DNA from 2 places in the Oceanobacillus sp. FSL W8-0428 genome. Region 1 is predicted to be linked to the other one. Evidence: riboswitches for the same ligand, from Rfam matches in the RefSeq annotation. Region 1 holds a riboswitch; the other holds the start of a gene.
The links. Region 1 has a riboswitch for FMN ahead of MKY30_RS22905 (ECF transporter S component). Riboswitches for the same ligand answer to the same signal wherever they lie in the genome.

Region 2: linked by a shared signal. The riboswitch ahead of ribD (bifunctional diaminohydroxyphosphoribosylaminopyrimidine deaminase/5-amino-6-(5-phosphoribosylamino)uracil reductase RibD) and the one ahead of MKY30_RS22905 (ECF transporter S component) in region 1 are both predicted to bind FMN.

Annotation. Positions count from the first base shown of each region.
Region 1 covers NZ_JBBORB010000001.1:4,761,006-4,768,612, forward strand. The annotation lists gene MKY30_RS22895 (PTS transporter subunit IIABC) at 1-639, opposite strand, end outside; gene MKY30_RS22900 (DeoR/GlpR family DNA-binding transcription regulator) at 1,126-1,878, shown strand; gene MKY30_RS22905 (ECF transporter S component) at 2,088-2,669, opposite strand; FMN riboswitch at 2,833-2,956, opposite strand; gene MKY30_RS22910 (M20/M25/M40 family metallo-hydrolase) at 3,048-4,112, opposite strand; gene MKY30_RS22915 (thioredoxin family protein) at 4,298-4,852, shown strand; gene MKY30_RS22920 (potassium channel family protein) at 4,986-5,984, shown strand; gene yugI (S1 domain-containing post-transcriptional regulator GSP13) at 6,180-6,548, shown strand; gene MKY30_RS22930 (glucose-6-phosphate isomerase) at 6,846-7,607, shown strand, end outside.
Region 2 covers NZ_JBBORB010000001.1:1,872,146-1,879,752, forward strand. The annotation lists partial or broken gene MKY30_RS08715 (BCCT family transporter) at 1-729, opposite strand, end outside; FMN riboswitch at 1,381-1,518, shown strand; gene ribD (bifunctional diaminohydroxyphosphoribosylaminopyrimidine deaminase/5-amino-6-(5-phosphoribosylamino)uracil reductase RibD) at 1,660-2,787, shown strand; gene MKY30_RS08725 (riboflavin synthase) at 2,720-3,346, shown strand; gene ribA (GTP cyclohydrolase II) at 3,357-4,556, shown strand; gene ribH (6,7-dimethyl-8-ribityllumazine synthase) at 4,559-5,026, shown strand; gene MKY30_RS08740 (hypothetical protein) at 5,257-6,501, shown strand; gene MKY30_RS08745 (MarR family winged helix-turn-helix transcriptional regulator) at 6,750-7,187, shown strand; gene MKY30_RS08750 (ring-cleaving dioxygenase) at 7,248-7,607, shown strand, end outside.

The DNA.
Region 1 (7,607 bases):
AAAGCCTGCGTTTAAATTTACGATAAATGTAGACAAATTATTAATTCCGCCTTGAATTGTCGGCCAAATAATAATCATTATAAAACCTAAAAACAAAGCGCTAAAAGCAGTAATTATTGGCACGCTTCTTTTCCCGGCGAAAAATGCTAATGATGTTGGTAACTTAACATCGTGAAATTTATTAAATATAGTTGCTGAAAGCAGCCCAACAATGATACCTCCCAAAACTCCTGTTTGAACGGTTGGAATTCCTAAAATTTCAACATACATATCTGATTCAGCAACCATCTCTGGTGTAATCCCCATTGTTCCGCCAATGGTTACGTTCATAATCAAATAACCTACAATAGCTGATAAAGCTGCTACACCATCATTATTCGTTAATCCGATAGCTACCCCTGCAGCAAAAATCAATGGTAAATTAGCAAAAATAATATTTCCTGTAGCTAATAACACGTTAAAGATATTTTCCATCACTGGATTATCTGCAATAGGCATCATTTCCAAGAAAGCAGAATTTGTAAAAACTGTTCCTAAGGCTAATAACAGTCCTGCAGCTGGTAAAATAGCAATGGGCGTTTGCAATGACGCGCCGATACTCGTCAATTTATTTACAAACTTCATAAGTAGATTTTTCATTTTGTCATCTCCCTAAAAATCTTGTTGATTCGCAGAAATAATTACTATTTTCAAATAATTAAAATTAATAATGCCCATTCTCCTTATAGTTTTTATGACTTCAACCTTTGGTAACGCATACATTAAACTACCCAAGTAAGTCGCACAATCACATTTTTTGATACTGTTGACTTATAAGTTCATGCCTCTTCATACTTTATATCACTTCCTTTTTAATTGTTTTTTATTGAATTGAATTTAATATTATCGTTTTTAATTGATTATGTCAATAAAAAGGATAAAAAGAAATTGGATATTCGGATATTAGCTGATTATAACTTCACTTATATTGGCCTATCTTTCTATCCAAAAGACAGAGTAACGAACGTCTTTATAATTTCCACAGTCATTAATAGTACTTCTTTATTTATTATGATATAATTATTTTTATAAATAACCCGATATAAACAATCTAATTCAATTAAATACAATAAAAAGGTGATAAATATGCTAAAAAAAGAACGTCATATCTACATATTAGATAAGGTTCAATCCGAGGGAAGAGCATTGGTTTCTGAATTAACGAAGGAACTGAAGGTAAAGGAAGACACTATTCGAAAGGATATGCAGGAGCTGTCGGCAAAAGGATTAATTAAAAGGGTTCATGGCGGGGCATTAAGCATTGTCAATGACAAGGTAGACTTTAACACGAGAATTGATCAAAATGCTAAAGTTAAGGAAGAATTAGTCAAACTCGCTGTTCCCATTCTGGAAAAAGCGGATGTACTTTTTATTGATGGCGGCACCACTAACTTAAAGCTGGCTGAGAAGCTGCCCCAGTCTTATAAAGGGAGAGTATTAACGAATAGCCCTTCAGTGGCTTTTGCCCTAAGCAACCACCCTCATGTACAAATCTATGTTATTGGTGGTGAATTCAATAAGAATTCACACGTTAATACAGGTTCCTTTGCTATTAAAGAAATTGAGAGGATTCACGTAGAATTATGTGTACTTGGTATTTCATCAATTGATTCCAATCTTGGAATTACAGTTCCTCTTTTTGAAGAGTCCCTGCTAAAAAGTCAGTTAATTAAACAAAGTTCTCAAATACTTAGTGTGGTGACCAAAGAAAAGTTAGAAAAAGTCTCTACTTTCTTTGTCGAAAAAAGTAATGCTTTAGATTATCTAGTAACAGAGAAATCTGTACCGGCTAATATCATTGATGCATACAAGCAAAATGGGATAGAAGTCTTGCAATAACATATCCCTTTTAATCTCATGGATAGCTAACTATAGTAAGTCATACCTTTCACCTGATTTCTCAATATAGCACTATTCGTTTGTTTATTTTTCATGCACCAAAATAATTTACTCTCTTTTTATGCACTTTTAAATTAACAATAAGAAAGAGGCCGGAATTTTGATCCGGCCTCTTTCTTATTGTACTCCTTAGTTCTTTTTATATTGTATTATATAAACCTCGTCCGCTGCTGCTGAATCCAGCTCTGCAGCTTATTGAACAATGGGATAAACAAAATTCCGATAAAAATTCCTTTAATTATATTAAATGGCAGCACGCCACCAATAACTGCAATCCATTTCATTTGTTCAGACATTTCCCAGCCCATAAACCAGCCATAAGCAGGTAAAATTAGATAATAATTGAGTACACTCATTCCGACTGCCATAATAACAGTACCTGTTGCCAATCCGCTGACAAGACCTTTTAAACCCTTTATCCGATGATAAATAAGTGAAACCGGTAAAACAATCATTAATCCGGCAACAAAGTTGGATAAAACACCAATTGGCTCTCCAGATCCCGAAACAGCCAAATATAACAAGTTCTTAAATCCAACGACAAGCACTCCTGCCATTGGTGAAAAGATCAAAGATGCAATTAATGCAGGTACATCACTGAAATCCACTTTTAAATAAGGTGTTGGTAAAAACGGAAGTGGAAAATTTAGAAAAAATAAAACAAGAGAGATAGTACTTAATAATGCGATAATAATTAACTTTAGCAGCTGATTTCTTTTCTTCTTTTGCATCAGCTTACCTCCTTCATCATTTTTCCGATTCCAACTCGTGATGAAGGTACGATGCTATTTTTAGCCTGTAAGCAATTAAAAAACCCTAAAGCATAAGGGCTTTAGGGTTTGAGTCATCGCTAAATAAATACACACAAAACATGCGTATGGTTAAAAACAAGCTCGACATCTTCTCCCATCCAGACTATTACTGTCGGTTCTGGAATTACACCAGATCAACTGCATCAACGTACAGCTCGCGGACTATTTCCGCCGGTCGGGAATTACACCCTGCCCCGAAGATTGGAATCGAATATTTAATTACTTTCAGTATACCATAGCATATTCATTTGACAAGAGAAAAGTTTTTAATTCAAAGTAATTTCATATTTCCTTATATCAAACATCATCATGCAATGGATTTAAATCTTCCTTCCCTGTCAGGTTTTCAAGCATCGTTACTAATAATTCAATTTCCTTATCAATATCCTTCTTGCTTACTGTTTCTACTGGTGAATGCATATATCTAAGCGGTAGAGACACTAATGCCACCGGTACTCCTTTCCCTGTGTATCGCATTTTATCGGCATCGGTTCTTGTAGCATCCGGTGTTAATTCATATTGTAAAGGAATTGATTTGTCTTTTGCTGCTTTTTCCAGCCAACGATTGATTTTGTGGTGAATTGGTGCTCCTTTTGCTAAAACAGGGCCGCCTTCTAAATGAACCTCAGCCAGCTTTTTCGGATCAACATTTGGATAATCTGTTGCAAAGGTAACATCAACAGCAATTGCAAAATCGGGCTTTATTCCAGCCGCGGCAAAGTAAGCTCCCCCCATATTTGTCTCTTCGTTCACCGTACTTGCACCGTAAACGCCAATCGACAAATCTTTTCCAGACAGCTTGCGAATTACTTCTGCTACAATGAATGCTCCGGTACGATTATCCAGCCCTCTGGCGGAAATATACCGATCCTGTAATATTTCCGGCTCTGTTTTTAACACACAGAGATCCCCAATCTGAACCTTTTTAAGTGCCTCTGCTTTTGACTGAAATCCACAATCCATATAGAGGTCCTGCACACCGATATCACCTTTGATACCTCCATGATGCTGTGCGTTGACACCGATGACCCCTGTAAGTGTTTCCTGATATCCCAACACTGTCACCCTCATGCCAATAGCTGCTTTCAGATTAATTCCACCCAATTTTTCAAAAAATATAAAACCACGTTCATCAATACGCTGAATAATGAATCCGATTTCATCACAATGACCTGCTAAAAGAACTTTAAATGGTGCATCTGGATTAACCACTGCAATCACGTTCCCAACATGATCTGTCCTAATTTCATCGGCATACTCCTTGACATAATTAATCCATTTCTTTTGTATTTCCATTTCCATACTTGATGGAGATGGCGTATGAAGTAAGTCCATTAAAACATCATATTTTGTATCTGCCATGTTATAGCCTCCTATAAATGCTTGTCCAAAAGGACGATGAAAAATTCAAACCGCCATTTTCATTGTACCTTCTAAACATTCCCTATAAATTCTTCCCTATCCTTCTTTACAAGGTAACTTTGGTTTACCAATTCTGCAGAAGAAGGTAAACTAACTATATCAAATAATTGAAATGAGGGATATAGATGTCATTAAATGAATGGTATGAAAAAGGGCTTGATCCAGATGAATACATCGAAGCAATGAACGTAAACAAAGAGGATTTATTGCACATTTATGATAACTTTTCATTACCTGCAGATGAAGCTTTTTTTGAAGAAATCAGAAGCAAGAACTTAAGAGCAATTATTCTTACAGAAGATTGGTGTGGTGACGCGATGTTAAACATGCCGATTCTTCTTAAAATTTCAGAGGCTGCCAATATGCCTGTCAAGGCTTTGCTTCGGGATGATAATCTTGAATTAATGGATCAGTATTTAACAAATGGAACAGCCAGATCTATCCCTATTATCATCTTTATTAATACAGAGGGAAAGGGAGTCGGAAAATGGGGACCAAGAGCCCCAAAAATTCAAGCGTATATAGACGAAGCACGCGCCCAGCTTCCACCAAAGGATGCCAGTGATTTTGAAGAAAAGCAAAAACAAGTGCACCGGTTTATTTCAAAATCCTATCGCGATAATCAGGATAACTGGTCTATCGTTTATGAAAGCATCAAAGAAACTTTAAAAACAATATAATTTTTAAAAACCATCGATTTCAAAGTATAAATCGATGGCTTTTTAAATTATGTATATTTATAGTTTCGGTTTTAATGAATAACATTCCTTTCTATCTGCGTATACTAACGAAAATAGATAGGAGGATTCCTTAATGAATGAGCGTTTTCTAAAACTTCTTTACTATCGCATTCCTAATATACTGAAACTGCTGCTTCTTGTTATAATTTCATTGTCGCTCTTCGGGTATCTTATTTATTTAATCGAACCACAGCGTTTTCCTACATTGTTAGACGGAATATGGTGGGCACTTATTACAGGAGCGACTGTCGGTTATGGAGATTATGTTCCTGTGACCTTGCCAGGCCGGCTGATTGCAGCATGCTTAGTTTTAACTGGCGGCGGATTAATTGCGTTTTATATCGCCTCCATATCCACTACAGCTATAAAGCGTGAAAAAAATTCACAGGAAGGCAAGCTTGCTTTTCATGGTACAAACCATTATATATTTGTCGGTTTTAATGAACAGACCCGGCAGCTTATTGACTTAATCATTCACCATTACTCAGATAAAAAAATTGTTATCATTGATCAGACTTTAACCAATCTTGCTTATACAAAGCTGCCAGTGCATTATATTAAAGGAAATGCAGCAGAGGATACCACTCTCCATATGGCCAACATTAAAGCAGCTTCCTGTATATTTGTTGCTGCCGATAACCAAAAATCCGATTATGAATCAGATACTCATGCTATCCTGACTACCATCGCTATCCGTGGGAATAATCGGGATATACCTGTTATCTTAGAAATTCTAACAAAGAAACAAATTGATAATGCCGCCCGTGCAGGTGCAACAACAATTATTCGATCAAATGATTTTATGAGCAGTCTGTTTTTCCATGAATTAGACCCGGAGATACAGGCAACACCTTTTGAAGATATTTATCATCTTCTTATCCAGCATAAATTTATTCACCAGCCTGTTCCTGATTCACTTATTGGAAAAACTTATTTAGAAGCGGTAACTCCCTTCCTGGAAAAAGGATTCCTTATAATCGGTGTGCTTCGTGAAAAAGAATATATCCTTCATCCAAAAACTACTTTTATCCTTCACGAAAAAGATACACTTATTAATCTTGCCAACCGGTAACGTTAAGTTGGATATTTCCTATACTTTATGATAAAGTAGTATATTGTTGAAAAAAGCACGTGTTCAAAAGATGCAGAAAAAGATTCCCATTTTTATTTACTAGCTTTATAGCTGGTATAAAAAGCTGCCTTTTCTTTTTCCATCCACTTTGGATAACTTAAAACAGAATTGAAAAAGATATAGGAGATGTTCAATATGGCTACAAACGTAGAAGTAGGTCAAGTACTAGAAGGAAAAGTAACAGGCATTCAGCCTTATGGTGCATTCGTTGCAATTGATGGTGACACACAAGGGTTAGTTCATATTTCTGAAATCATGCATGGATATGTAAAGGATATTAACGAACACTTAAGTGTCGGCGATACTGTTAACGTAAAAGTCATTCAAATCGATGAAGGAAAAGGAAAAATTTCTTTATCTATCCGCGCTACAGAAGAAGCGCCAAAAGAAACTGCTAAACAAGATAATACAGTAAAAAACTACGATTCCAGCAATGAATCAAGCGGTTTTAACATTCTTAAAGATAAACTGCAGGACTGGATTGACCAGACGCAAAATAAATAAGCTGACAATGATCACCAAAAACAGGTGCCTGAATTTTCTTCAGGTACCTGTTTTTTAATGAAGTATACCTCTGTTCAGATTATCTTTTTTCAGATGCACCAAAATGTTTTTATAAAGACTCTCTCAAACTATTTTTTCTCTTTTAATTTAAGGGATTTCTGCTATTATCAACATCATTTTTCAGCACTTTATTTCCGGTTTAAATGAAAGCCTTTCAGGTCGTTACCCTTGATTTCATCACATTAATAGATTAAAGTAGAGTCATATATGGAATCAATTTTAAAGGGGGAACTCTAAATGACACATGTAACTTTTAAATATGATAAAGCACTTTCGTTTTTCGACAAAGAAGAAATTAAAAACCTTTCTCCATTTGTATTACGTGCACACCAAATGATTCATGAAAAAATTGGAGCCGGTAATGACTTCTTAGGCTGGGTTGACCTTCCTAAAAGCTATGATCAGGAAGAATATGCACGTATCAAGAAAAGTGCAGAAAAAATCAAAAATGACTCTGACGTTCTTCTTGTAATTGGTATCGGCGGTTCTTATCTTGGAGCCAAAGCAGCTTTAGAAATGCTGAACCATTCGTTCCAAAACCTTCTTCCTGCTGAAGAAAGAAAAGCACCCCAGGTAATTTTTGTAGGTCATCATTTAAGCTCTACTTATATGAGTGAGCTGACTGACGTACTAAAGGATAAGGATTTCTCTATTAACGTTATTTCTAAAAGTGGTACAACAACAGAACCGGCAATTGCTTTCCGTATCTTTAAAAAGCTTTTGGAAGAAAAATATGGTGAAGAAGAGGCTAAAAAGCGTATCTATGCAACTACTGACCGTCAAAAAGGCGCTCTAAAAACAACAGCTGATGAAAACGGTTATGAAACATTCGTTATTCCAGATGATGTTGGCGGACGTTATTCTGTATTAACAGCAGTAGGCTTATTGCCAATTGCGGCAAGCAATATTGATATCGACGCAATTATGAAAGGCGCCCAAGCCGCAATGGATGACTTATCGGTGCCTGACATAAATAGGAACCCTGCTTATCAATATGCA
Region 2 (7,607 bases), 2.9 Mb from region 1:
CGATAATAATGATAATTTGAATAACTAAGGTATTTGGTAAACCAGTTAATGCATTTAATCCATAACCTGTCTGTAAACCCAAGAACCCAATCGGTCCAATCGTTCCAGCAGCAACAGCAAGAATAGAAAAAGAATCAACAAGTGTTCCTAATACACTTTTTTCATGATTTTTTCGCCGGAAATTGGATATAGTAAAGATCTTGGCTTCAACGGCATGCCTTTATGATAGTGGGCATACATTAATACGATAGTGCCTAATGTACCTAAAATTGCCCATGACAGAAAACCCCAGTCTACAAAACTGGATGCCAGAGCAGGTACAACTGCTTCCAGTGTGCCATTCTCAATCCCTGAGAAGCGGGGAGGTACGGATATAAAATGGGATAATGGTTCTGCAGCAGCCCAAAATATTCCTCCTCCTGCTAATAAAGTACACATAATAATACAAATCCATTTAAATGTACTCATTTCTGGTTTTTCCATATTACCTAAACGGATTTTTCCGTATTTAGAAAAAGCTAACCCTAACGCAATAAAAAATGTGACTAATACAGTCATTTGGTAAACTACACCAAAATAAGTAGCAGACCAGCCAAATAAGGTATCAACCATATCAGCGACAAAGTCAGCATTAATAAATGCGGCTATGACAAATAGTACGAGTGCGCCGCCACTTATAATAAATGTTGGCAGATCTAGCGAAGTCTTTTTTCTATTTGAACCTTTCATTATTTCTTTTCCTCCATCTTGTTAAGTTTAATCATAGTTGTTTGATTTCCTTTTAGTCTTTCTCTGAACCCCGTTTTTTATCTAATGGATAATATCTTTTAACCACATTGAAACGCCTGTAAGTATCCTGACTGAAAAAACTTGGCCAGGGATAAGCGAATAAATTGTTACAATAGGGTGCTTGCAAACAACAAACATTCCGAGGGGGGAAATATGAAAAGCTCCTCGGAATGTTTGTTGTTTTATTATCATGCAAATACAAAACGGAAATGCAGTAAAAAACAAAATAGTGGAATCATACTCCAGCAGTTGAAGTATAATTCCACCGTTCTATACCCTAAAACAATTTTAATACGTTGTCAATCATACGTACTTAATTTAAAATAATCTCTCTTTTCCAAAAAAAGTTAGCGGGTAATATAGTGACCAAATACGACTAATTATTAAAGCATTATAAAAATGATAGCTTGCATTTTATTTTTTAAACTGATATTATCAGTTTTAACATATTAGCATATGTAACTAGATTTTTTTGGCAGGGTTTATGAAGATATAACAGGATACTGACACTTCAGTTGAGAGGCTGTAAACACTTATAGAATGCTAAGTTAGATTATGTAAGGTAAGAAAGAGTAATATAAAAATTTAATATCGTTTCTTCGGGGCAGGGTGTAATTCCCGACCGGCGGTGACAAATCCTTGAGATTTGAAGTCCGTGACCCGCGTATCGCGGTGGATCCAGTGAGATTCTGGAGCCGACAGTTAAAGTCTGGATGGGAGAAGAAAACTTACGTCAGCACATGAATGGGTGAAGTGTATTCTTTTAAGGTACATGAAAATCTGTTTCAGTGTATAGACATGGTTTATTTAAGTACGCCCCGTGGAGATCATTCACGGGGCTTTTTGGTGTTTTAAGAAAGGAGGAAGCACATGGACACACTGTATATGGAGCGGGCAATAGAGCTCGCAAAACTGGGGCAGGGAAACACACATACCAATCCTTTAGTCGGTACAGTAATTGTGAAAGATGACACTGTTTTAGCTACTGGGTTTCATCAGAGATATGGCGAAAAGCATGCAGAAAAAATGGCTATCGACCAATGTGAAGCTCCCGAAGATTTAATTGGTGCAACAATGTATGTGACGCTGGAGCCGTGTAATCATACAGGAAAACAGCCTCCCTGTACCCAAATGATTATAAAAAGCGGCATTTTCAAAGTTGTGATTGCACAGCTTGACCCTAATCCCGTTGTAGCTGGTAAAGGAAAAGCCTATCTAGAATCACAGGGAGTACAAGTGATTTCCGGTGTGTTGCAGGAGAAGGCAGAGGCATTGAATAAGCATTATAACTATTTTCATAGGAGACAGCACCCTTATATCGTATTAAAGCAGGCCGTCAGTCTGGATGGGAAAATTTCTGTCCATTCGAAGCAGCGGACGTATCTTACTGGAGAAGAAACATATAAAAGAGTACATGAGGAAAGGCAATATTTTCAGGCTATTATGGTAGGAAGCGGGACAATTTTAGCGGATAATCCAAAACTGCTGCCGAATGTAATTACTGATTTTCCACCTATTCGGATTATCCTGGATCGGAGAGGGAAAACAATGGATTTTGCGAAATATCAGATTTATAGAGAAACTGTTCCTGTATGGGTGTTTACAACATCAAGTGCTATAGAGGATGTACCTGAGCATGTACGATTGATACCGGACATGCATTGGACAATCTCAAAAGTAATGGAGTATTTACAGAAGGAGGGGATTCAATCCGTTTATGTAGAAGGGGGAAGCAGAATTCATGATGCTTTCCTGGCAGAAAATTTGTTTGAAGAGGTAATTACGTATATCTCTCCCAAGCTGATTGGCGGTAATGGAGTATCTGCCTTTTCCAGTGATAGAAATGTTTTATCTGCAGTACCTTTAACATTACAAAGCGCGGAAGCAGTTGGTGAGGATATACGAATAGTCAGCGGGAGGGGAAAGAAGGATGTTTACAGGATTGATTCAGGAAACAGGAACAGTCAAACGAATCAAAAAAGTGAGTCAGCATATTGAGTTAACATGCTCTGCCTCCAGAGAGCTCTTGCAGGATTATAACATTGGCGACAGTATGGCAATCAACGGTGTCTGTTTAACTGCTATAGAAGTAACTGATTCAGATTTTACAGTGGACATTATGCCGGAAACATTTCAAAAATCGATATTCTCTGATTTGCGGGTGAATGCGGTGGTGAATCTGGAACGGGCAATGTCTGCAAGAGGACGCTTGGAAGGGCATATTGTATCAGGTCATGTAGATACAACGACGCGGTTAATTAAAAAGGTGAAAAAAGAGAATTCCATTATTCTCACATTCTATTATCCGCCACAAGTACAAGGAGAGATTGTAGCCCAAGGATCTGTGGCGATTAATGGAACAAGCTTGACCGTATCAGCTGTTACGGCAGGATCATTTAGTGTGTCACTCATTCCTTATTCCATGAATCATACAAATCTGGGTCAATTAAAACAAGGTGAATTTGTAAATATAGAAACCGATATACTCGGAAAATATATTAAAGCTATAATGGGCACGGAAAAGACTCAGATTTTAAGCAAATACACAGGAGAATAGAGGGGAAAATATGACTGTACAAAATATAGAAGCAGCTGTTACAGCTTTGAAGCAAGGACGATTGATTATTGTTGCTGATGACGAGAACCGGGAGGCAGAAGGTGATTTAGTCGGTCTTTCCAGTAAAGCTGCGGCAGAAACAATAAATTTTATGACAAAACATGCCCGGGGTTTGATTTGCGCTCCTGTCTCCGAACAGATTGCTAAAAATCTAAACTTGTGGGAAATGACCAAAGAAAACACAGACGAATATCAAACAGCTTTCACCATCAGTGTCGACCATAAAGAGACAACCACAGGGATTTCCGCATTTGAACGGGCAAAGACAATTCAAGAGCTGGCAAATATTCATAGTCAAGCAGCTGATTTCAATAGGCCGGGGCATATTTTCCCGTTAATAGCGAAGAACGGAGGGGTGTTGGAGAGAAGAGGTCATACAGAGGCAGCAGTAGATTTAGCAAAGCTGGCAGGAGATACTGAAACAGCCTATATTTGCGAAATTTTAAAGGAAGATGGAACGATGGCCCGGTTCCAGGATTTAAAACAGATTGCGGCAGAATGGAATATGCCTTTGGTTACTATAGAAGAGCTTGCTGATTATTTGGTTTATTCCAGTATCAAGGTAAATGCAAAAGTGAAGCTGCCCACGAAGTACGGAGACTTCGATTTGTCCCTTTATAAGGATAAAGAAGGAAAAGACCAACTTGTATTATCCATGGGGCAAATGAAAGATACTGAAGAGCCTGTCTTAGTTCGAGTACATTCGGAATGCCTGACTGGAGATATTTTTGGTTCCCATCGCTGTGATTGCGGTGAGCAGCTGGAGAAAGCAATGCAAATGATTGCAGCTGAAGGTCGAGGCGCCATTCTGTATTTGAGACAGGAAGGAAGAGGGATAGGACTGCTCAATAAATTAAAAACGTATGAACTGCAGGAACAAGGTGCAGACACCTATGAAGCTAATGTTTCTCTTGGTTTTTTACCTGATGAACGCCGCTATGATATCGCTGCATGGTTGCTGAAAAAGGAAGGAATATCGAAAGTCCGATTACTGACGAATAATCCAGATAAAGTAAAGGATTTACAGCAATATGGTATTGAGGTAGCTGAACGAATTTCGATAGAAACAACCATTTATCATGAAAATAAACATTATTTAAAAGTAAAGAAAGATAAGTTTCATCATTTATTATCTATAGAAGGAGAATGATTATGACTGTATATGAAGGAATGTTTCAAGGAGAACAGTTAAAAGTAGCAATAACCGTTTCACGATTTAATGAGCTGATCACTTCTAAATTACTGGAAGGAGCCAAGGATATTTTAAAAAGACATGGAGTAAAAGAAGAGGATATTGATGTTTATTGGGTCCCGGGCGCTTTTGAGCTTCCATATATCACAAAGCAGGTAGAAAAAACAAAAAAGTATGATGGTATTATTACACTTGGAGCGGTTATTCGCGGGGCAACCACACATTATGAGCTGGTCAGTAATGAAGCAGCTAAGGGTATTGCGCAAATTGGTCTGAATGCAGAAATTCCAATTATTTTTGGTGTGCTGACAACAGAAACAATTGAACAGGCATTGGAGAGAGCAGGTACAAAAGCAGGTAATAAAGGTGGAGAGGCAGCTCTTGGGTTATTAGAAATGATGTCTTTAAATAAATTGATTTATTCTTAAATAGTAATTAATGAAGATTGAGGGAAGAAGGTTATCTGTATAAAGGATAGCCTTCATCTGGTTACTAGTATCATCTTGAAAAATATCATATCTAAGCTACCTTTTTTACTTAATTAATAAGTAGAAATTACGTGTAATGAGAAAATCTGCTTGCATATTTGATGAGTTAAGATGAATAAGAAAATTATAAGAAATATAAACTATATTTATAAGAAGGGAGTTAGAAAAAAGTGAATGATCAAAATAATATATCATTAATGGATAAACTATCAAATTTTTATATGGATATTAAATTTATTATATTTGCATTTAGTCTAATATCATCAGTACTGGGGTTTTTAGCAGTATATATGTTTTTATATGGATTTTATTTTGGGGGAGATACTGAATTTAAGCTTTCTAATTTTTATATAATATCAAATTTTATTCCATTCGATTTTCGTACTTTGAGTATGTTATCAATTTACTTTATATGTATTTTTAACATCATTTTAGGTGTACTATCTTTATTAAAGAAAAGACCTGATAATAAGGCAGGTGGGATAGTGATAATATCTTTTGCGATTGTTTTAACTCTTATGCTGACACTTTTTTTCGCAAATGATTTTGCAATAGAGAATGTAGTGAGTTTTTCATTATTATGGTTATTTATTGGTATAATTGTATGGTTTACATATATATTAATTAAAATTATGTTAAAACCCAATCTTCTTTTCACTTTTTCATATGGAATTATATTATTTATATGTATTTTTATAATATCAAGTATGTTATTAAAAGAATTAATACTTAATGATGTATTGTATAAGCAGATATCATTTTTTGCTTATATATTACTATGGATGGTAGTATTTACTTTACTAATCCATTTTAATGATAAAAAGTGGATGTTTTATTTAAAATGTTTACCGGCTTCCTTTACTCTTTACGCAGGAATTATATTAATTTTAGTAGATATTAATCTTAACAATTTTCTGCATGTCATATTTATTTTAATCATCAATATATGGGCTTATTTAGTCGGATTACATGTGAAGTCGAAGGAATACTTCAAAAAAATAAAATTAAAAGAAAAATTGGACAACATAGAAGCTAAAGTTCTGGAACCAAGAAAAGATGTTAATACAGAGGATATCAGAATTGATAAGGAAAGAGGTATTTTGTACAATATGATATTTGGTATATATCAAGTAATGGTTAGTAAAAAAGACCTCAAAGTGCTTTTCGTAGTAGTGCTATTAATAGCGTTTATTTTCATACCTCAATTTTCTATGTCTTTTGGTCAAATTATAAGAGAGTTAGCTATATTGGACAATCCAGGGTTAGAAATAGTGTACACGAATTCAAATAGTGAGGAGAAGAGTATACTTGTTAATTACTATATTGAGGATGGTTCCACACTATATATATCTAATGAAGAATGGAAACTAGAAGTAATTAAGCCTGCGAATTATCATATTAAACCGAATGAATGATTTAGGATAGCCTATAGTTAATTCTATTTTGTATAATAAAGGTTATAGAATCATAAGCTGCTATATATGGAATTAGGAGAAAGGTTGGGACATCAGAGATTTAGTTTTTTTCTATTATTAAATTGAATAAAATTATTTAGAAACAATTTATTATAACGCTAAACTAAAATATATTTAATTAAATATATTTTAGTTGCGCTTTTATCACTTGAGGTGTAAAATGAGATTAACGAAAGGGGATGAGGCTAATGAAAAAAAATACACTTGGCTCATTAATTTGGCTGCGTATTGCCCGTTTTATGCATCAGAGCAATCTGCTGTCCAATGACTTTCTAAAGCAATTTGATATTACCGTTGCCCAATTTGATGTATTAAACCAGATCTGGTCTTATCAGCCTCTCACACAAAGTGAGCTTGCTGCCCGGGTGACAGTGTCAGAGGGCGGCATTTCACGTATGCTTAGCAGACTGGAACAGGAAGGATATATCCAGCGTAAGCAGGATTGGAAAACAAAATGGATCAGCCTGACGTCAAAAGGAGAAGCTAAGATAGAGGAAGTTTTTGAACATCAGCTGGCTTTTCAAACTTCTGTTGTCAATGATTGTTTAACAGAAGAAGAGCAAAGAACATTATATATGCTTATGTCGAAGCTGCAGAAGAATACAGAAAGCAAATTAAAAAAATAATAGCTCTATTATTTTTTTAATCATAACTTGATTAGTAAACTGATAAAGGAGGAATGGTTTATGTATACTATTCCAGGACATCATCATATTTCGATGGTTACAAAAAATGCAAATGAAAATAATAGATTTTATCGTGAGGTACTTGGTTTACGTCGTGTGAAAATGACGGTGAATCAGGACGATCCTTCCATGTACCATCTATTTTACGGTGATAAAACAGGAAGTCCCGGTACAGAGTTAACCTTTTTCGAGATTCCGATGGTTGGCCATACGCATAGAGGCACAAATGCAATTACCCGAATTGGATTATTGGTTCCATCAGAAGAGAGTCTGCATTATTGGGAAGAGCGATTTGATAAGAACAATGTGCTGCATAGCGGAATAACAACCTATGCCAATCGCATTGCGATGAAATTTGAA